DNA from 2 places in the Marinibacterium sp. SX1 genome. Region 2 is predicted to be linked to the other one. Evidence: riboswitches for the same ligand, from Rfam matches in the RefSeq annotation. Region 2 holds a riboswitch; the other holds the start of a gene.

Region 1 (3,439 bases), 1.4 Mb from region 2:
AAAGGTGTCGGCCTGGCCGTCCTCGTCGAAGGCCATGACCACAACCGCCGCGCCATAGGCCAGGCAGAGGCCGGCGTGATGGCGAAACGCCTCTTCGCCTTCCTTCAGCGAGATCGAGTTGACCACCGGCTTGCCCTGCACGCATTGCAGCCCGGCCTCGATGACCTCCCACTTGGAACTGTCGATCATGATCGGCACGCGGGCGATGTCGGGCTCGGCGGCGACGAGGTTGAGGAAATCGATCATCGCCTGTTTGGAATCGATCAGGCCCTCATCCATGTTGATGTCGATGATCTGGGCGCCGTTGGCCACCTGGTCGCGGGCCACGTCCAGGGCGGTGGCATAGTCGCGGTTGGTGATCAGCTTGCGGAACTTGGCGGATCCGGTGACGTTCGTGCGCTCGCCGACGTTGACGAAGGGAATGTCGCTGGTCAGGACAAAGGGTTCCAGGCCGGACAGGCGGAGCAGATGATCGCTCATGCGAGGGTCTCCCGTTTGATCTGGCGCGGGGCGTGCGGGGCAACGGCCTCGGCAATGGCGCGGATATGGTCGGGCGTGGTGCCGCAGCAGCCGCCGACCACGTTGACCAGCTTTTCCCGGGCGAAGATTTCCACCTGCTTGGCAGTGTCCTCGGGGCCTTCGTCATAGGCGCCGAAGGCATTGGGCAGGCCGGCATTGGGATAGGCGCAGATCAGGCTGTCGGCGACCCCGGCGAGTTCGGACAGGTGCGGGCGCATGGCCGAGGCGCCCAGCGCGCAGTTCAACCCGACGGTCAGCGGCCGGGCATGGCGCACCGAGTGCCAGAAGGCGGTCGGCGTCTGGCCCGACAGCGTGCGGCCCGACGCATCGGTGATCGTGCCGGAAATCATCACCGGCAGGCGCGTGCCATGTTCGGCAAAGGCCTCGAAACAGGCAAAGACGGCGGCCTTGGCGTTGAGCGTGTCAAAGATCGTTTCGATCAGGATCAGGTCGGCCCCGCCTTCGATCAGCCCGCGGATCTGCTGGCCATAGGCCAGGCGCAGGTCGTCGAAGGTCACGGCGCGATAGCCCGGGTCGTTCACGTCGGGGCTGATCGAGGCCGTCCGGTTGGTCGGCCCCACGGCTCCGGCCACCCAGCGGGGCTTGCCGTCTTCGGCCGTGGCCCGGTCCAGCGCCTTGCGGGCGATGCGGGCGCCGGCGACGTTCAGGTCATGCACCGCGTCTTCCATGCCGTAATCGGCCTGGGCGATGGTGGTCGAGGAAAAGGTGTTGGTTTCGACGATGTCCGCCCCGGCCATGACGAAATCATAGTGGATCTGTTCGATCACCTCGGGCTGGGTCAGCGACAGCAGGTCGTTGTTGCCTTTCTGGGGATGGTCGGAATGGTGCGGACAGGGCTTGTTGCCATGGCCGTGGAAATCGTCTTCGCCCAGGCCCAGCGTCTGGATCTGCGTGCCCATGGCGCCGTCGAGGATCAGGATGCGATCCTGGGCCGCGCGGGTGAGATCGGCAAAAGCCGGTGAGGCGGGAAGCGTGAAGGCATGCATGGATGGGGCTCGCGAGTTTGATCGCGCCCTCTTTACCGCGCGTGGGGAACTGAGGGCAAATTCATAATGGGAAAGAAGAATATGAGCCTCAGTCATGAAGATGCCCCGCATTTCGATGGATCGCCCAATGCGCTTGCAGGGCATGGCCGGGCGGCGCGGGACAGGGGCCGGACCGCGCCACACGGCCGGATTTGCCGATTGACAGCTGCGCGGGTTTCCTGCCAAGCGTGACGGCGACCGGTTCCGGGGCCTTTCGGGGGCCCGGAGGAAAGAGGGAATGCAGTGCGGCGCCAGGGGCCTTTGCCCGGACGCGCCAAGTCTGCAACTGCCCCCGCAACTGTAAGCGGCGAGCGCGGCTGACATGCCACTGGAGCAATCCGGGAAGGCCAGACCGGCGCCACGACCCGCAAGTCAGGAGACCTGCCGGACAAGCGCCTTTGGGAAAAGGCGTTCCCACCGGACGCCGGGGTGCGCGTCTGGCCTGTGGCGGCGCATGGCTTGCGCGCCGCTCAACGGGTCTGCCGCCCTTGTCGTCCTGACAGCAATTGCGCCGGGTGTGGCGCAAGTCGACAAGGATGAAGACCACATGAGACAGACCCTGCTGACCGCGGTGGCCGCCTCTGCCCTGGCCGCGATGGTGCCGTTTCTGGCCCCCGGCGCCGCCCGGGCCCATTTCCTGCTGGAATACACGACCGACACGATGATCGACCGGCCCGGCGATGTGCCGGTCAAGCTGATCTTCTGGCATCCGATGACCGTCGGCCATGTCATGGACCTGGCGATGCCCGAAGAATTCTACATGATCCACAACGGCGAAAAGACCGACCTCAAGGGCTCGCTGGAGCCGGTCGACTTCACGGGCGGCGAGAACACCGGGGCGGCCTTCAGGGGCGTGGTGCCGGTCAAACGCTCGGGCGATTACGTCCTGGTGACGGTGCCGGTGCCCTATTACGAGGAATCCGAGGATATCTATATCCAGCAGCTGACCAAGGCCTTCCTCAACCGCAACGAGCTGCCGACCGACTGGATGGAGCCCGTGGGCCTGCCGACCGAGATCGTGCCGCTGAACAAGCCCTACAACGTGCTGGCCGGGTCGACCTTCACGGGCCGGGTCCTGGCCGATGGCGCGCCGGTCGCCGGCGCCGAGATCGAGATCGAATACATGGCCGCCGAACCCGACATGGAGAGCGCCTCCGCCTCCGCGCCCGTCGTTGCCCCGCCGCCGGGTGGCGCGGTGGTCGCGGTGTCGGATGCCAACGGCTATTTCACCTTCGGCATCCCGAAAGCCGGATACTGGGGCTTTGCCGCCCTGGGCACGGGCCCCGCGACCGAGCACGACGGCAAGGAGCTGAGCCAGGACGCGGTGATCTGGATCCGCGCCTGGGACCTGGAGTAACCGGCCATGCACATCGTCGATGGCGCCCTGTCCAACCCCGTTGTCATCGGTGGCGCGATTGCCGCCGTGGGCGGGGTGGCCATGGGCCTGCGGTCGCTGACACTCGAACGCATCCCGGCCACGGGCATGCTGTCGGCCAGTTTCTTCGTGGCCTCGCTGATCCACGTGCCGATCGGGCCATCGTCGGTGCACCTGATCCTCAACGGCCTGGCCGGGCTGGTGCTGGGCTGGGCGGCCTTTCCCGCCCTCTTTGTCGGCCTGTTGCTGCAGACCGTGTTCTTCGGCTTTGGCGGGCTGACCGTGCTGGGCGTCAACACCGTCAACATCGCCCTGCCCGCGGTGCTGGTCGGGCTGGTGCTGGGCCGGCTGGTCGCCCGGGGCAGCCCGCTGTCCGGAGCGATCTGGGGCGGCATCGGCGGGGCGCTGGCCATTGCCGGCACCACGGCCATGGTCGCCCTGTCGCTGGCCCTGTCGGGCGATGAATTCCTGCCCGCCGCCCGGCTGGTCTTTTTGGCCC
Region 2 (3,439 bases):
GGGCCGAGCTGCACGGCGCGCTGGAAATCAACGTGCTGAAGGCCAGCGAGCATCCGAACGGGGTGCAGACGCTGACCATCATCGAGGCTGCCGGCGGGGTGGATGCTTCGGGACTCGAACTCGTTCCCTCGGTCGTTGCGCGCTATCAGCTGGCCGCGGCGTCCGACACCGAGCTGACCCTGAGCTACGAGGTCGACTACGCCAACGACACCCTGCTGGCCGCGCTGAACGGTAACCAGGGCGGGCTGACCAGCTATTTCAACGCGCTCTACCAGCAGGGCGAGCTGGAAGACGGCCTGGCCCAGACCCTGATCGAAGTGGCCAGCCACGAGGATTACGCCGTGGCGATGAACGGGCTCAGCCCGGAGCTGGCCACCAGCAACGGCGTTGCCCGGCTCTACCGCACGCTGCGCTTTGCCGACGGGCTGTTCAGCTGTCCGCACGAGGGCCAGGGCAATGTCTGGGCCGAGGACGGCCAATGCGCCTATGTGACCCTGGGGGTCAACCGGTTCGAACGCGATGCCACCGGCGGCGCCTCGGGCTTTGACCAGGACGGGCTGCGGATCACGGCCGGGGGGCAGATGCTGCTCGACAACGGTCTCGCCCTGGGCGGGGCGCTGGCCTACGATTCCACCAGCCTGACGACCGATACCGGTGCGACCAGCGAGGGTGATACCTTTTCCGGCGGGCTGTCGGTCAAGCGGTTCGTCGACCGCTGGGAATTCGGCGCGGCGATCCATGCGGGCCATGGCCGTTTCGACAACCGGCGGGTGGCCGGGGCCGATGTGGCCAGCGGTGACCAGGACCAATGGGTGTCGGGCGCCCAGCTGCGCGCGGGCTATACGTTCGACCAGGGCGGCTGGTTCCTCAAGCCGCGGATGGACCTGGGGCTCGCCCATTTCGGCGAGAGTTCCTACACCGAGAGCGGGTCGGGCACGGCGCTGGCCATCGATACGGCGGCCGAGACCTTTGCCTACCTGCGCCCGGGGCTGGAGGTCGGGGGCAGCTTTGTGACGGCACGGGGCACCGAGATCCGGCCCAATGCCGTGCTGGCGGTGACCCAATTCCTGGGCAACACGTCCTTTGACGCAAGCGCGCGGCTGGCCGGGGCGTCGAGCGGGGTGGCTCCGTTCGACTGGCGCAGCGAGATCGACAGCACGCAGTTCGACCTGTCGGCCGGGGTGACCATCCTGGCCGCCGGGGGCGGGTCGTTCGACCTGTCGGCCTTTGGGCACCTGACGGGCAATGAACGCGATTACGGCGGCGCGCTGCGCTGGAACATGCCGTTCTGATCCGAATGAAACGGCCAGCGGGCCCCCATGCGGGGTCCGCTGACGCCTTGGCCGGCATGGCGATGGCGAATGGCCGATGGGGCGGGCAGGAGAAGGCGCGGGGGACAGTCAAAGGGGAATTGACCCGGCCATTTCGGCAAGATAAGTGTTACGTTATAACATATCATTTTGAGCCGCGAGATTCCCACCACCATGCCAGCCCGTGCCCTGCCGCCCAGATCGCTTGCACGTCCCCGGCCCCTGGCCGGGCGGTGCGCGCCTGTCGGTGGGCGGGGGCGAGGCGCCACCGCTTGGCGCTTGACCATTCCGCTGCCGCCCGGTCTAGTGCCGGCGATGGTTTCCCGGGGAGTGCTTTTCCGGGATGAAAAGGGAATACGGTGCGGCCCCCGGGCCAAATCCGTGACTGCCCCCGCAACTGTAGGCGGCGAGCGACCCCGAGAGACCCACTGGCCAGCCATGGCCGGGAAGGCTCGGGCAAGCCGTGACCCGCAAGTCAGGAGACCTGCCATCGTGACATCAACTTTGACCGGGCGGGGTGCCCCGGCAGGAGGTCCGACATGGCAAGACGGCGACAGCCGACAGGTGTGATGGATATCCGGCTCTCCCCGCGGTCGCGCGGAGGGCGCAACGATCATGACCCAAACAATCCCCCGACCACCCGGCCCGGGCCCCGTGTCGCCCGGCGCCCCGCCCGGCTCCTCACCCCGCCCCGCCCCTGAGGCCGCCGCCCTGCGGGCCGAGGGCCTGACCTGGGGGCCGAAACGCGGGCTGACCCTGTTGCAGCCGACCAGCTTCGAGATCGGGGCCGGGCGCATCCTGGCCGTCATCGGGCCCAACGGCGCGGGCAAGTCGACGCTTCTGCGCCTGCTCTATCGTTACCTGCGCCCCCGGGCGGGCCGGGTGCTTCTGGACGGGGGTGACATCTGGGCGCAATCGGCGCGCCAGGTCGCCCGGTCGGTGGCCGTCGTGCTGCAGGAACAGCCGACCGATTTCGCCCTGACCGTGGGGGAGATCGTGGCCCTGGGCCGCACGCCGCACCTGTCGGCCAGCGCCAGCGGCGGCGAGAGGGATGCGGCCATCGTCCGCGACGTGCTGGCCCGGCTGGGCCTGGCGGCCTTTACCCACCGCCTGTTCGGATCGCTCTCGGGTGGCGAACGGCAGCGGGTCATGGTCGCCCGGGCCCTGGCCCAGGAACCGCGCCTGCTGATCCTGGACGAGCCGACCAACCATCTCGACATCCGCCACCAGCTGGAACTGCTGGCGCTGCTGCGCGGCCTGGGCCCGACCATCGTGACCAGCCTGCATGACATCAACCTGGCGGCCGACCTGGCCGACGAGGTGCTGCTGCTGGCCGGCGGCCGGATGCTGGCCTGTGGCCGGCCCGACACCGTGCTGACCGAAGACCTGATCGCCCGGGCCTTCGGCGTGCGCGTGCAGCGCCGGTCGCTCGACCCGGGTGGCAAAGCCCACCTGACCTTCCATCTCTGATTGCGAAAGACCCGATCCATGAAACACCTGATCACCACGCTGGCGCTCTGTGCCGCCGCGCCGGCCCTGGCCGACCCCGTCACCGTCCAGAGCTGCGACCGCCAGGTCACCTTTGACGCGCCGCCCGCCGCCGCCGTGTCGAACGACGTCAACCTGACCGAGATGATGCTGGCCCTGGATCTGACCGACCGCATGGTCGGCTTTACCGGCATCAACGGCTGGAACAAGATCGACGAGGACATGCGCGCGGGCATCGGCGCGCTGCCCGAACTGGCCGAGAAATACCCGTCCAAGGAGGTGCTGGTCGGCGCCGGGGCCGATTTCTACTTTGCCGGCTGGAACTACGGCATGCGTGTCGGCGGCGAGGTCACGCCCGAGACGCTGGCCCCCTTCGGCATCCAGGTCTACGAGCTGACCGAAAGTTGCACCCATATCATGGACAAGCCCGCGGCCAGCATGGACGACATGTACAACGACCTGCTGAACCTCGGCGCGATTTTCGGCGTGCCGGACCGGGCGCAGGCGCTGGTCGATGGCTACAGGGCAGAGCTGGCGGCCTACCTGGCCGAGCTGCCGGCGCTGGACCACGCGCCGCGTGTTTTCGTCTATGACAGCGGCGAGGAAACGCCTTTCACCGCCGGGCGCTATGCCATGCCCAA

What was found. A riboswitch is a leader RNA that binds a small molecule or an ion and turns the genes downstream of it on or off. The one in region 2 is predicted to bind cobalamin.
Region 1: it holds a riboswitch for cobalamin, as region 2 does, so the genes downstream of both, ACK3BB_RS11675 (DUF4198 domain-containing protein) here and ACK3BB_RS05465 (ABC transporter ATP-binding protein) in region 2, are expected to answer to the same signal.

The regions. Positions count from the first base shown of each region.
Region 1 is NZ_CP177144.1:2,604,310-2,607,748, reverse strand. Features, by position in the region: gene metH (methionine synthase) at 1-480, opposite strand, end outside; gene ACK3BB_RS11680 (homocysteine S-methyltransferase family protein) at 477-1,526, opposite strand; cobalamin riboswitch at 1,748-1,968, shown strand; gene ACK3BB_RS11675 (DUF4198 domain-containing protein) at 2,113-2,922, shown strand; gene cbiM (cobalt transporter CbiM) at 2,929-3,439, shown strand, end outside.
Region 2 is NZ_CP177144.1:1,202,233-1,205,671, forward strand. Features, by position in the region: gene ACK3BB_RS05460 (hypothetical protein) at 1-1,292, shown strand, start outside; cobalamin riboswitch at 1,610-1,816, shown strand; gene ACK3BB_RS05465 (ABC transporter ATP-binding protein) at 1,926-2,780, shown strand; gene ACK3BB_RS05470 (ABC transporter substrate-binding protein) at 2,799-3,439, shown strand, end outside.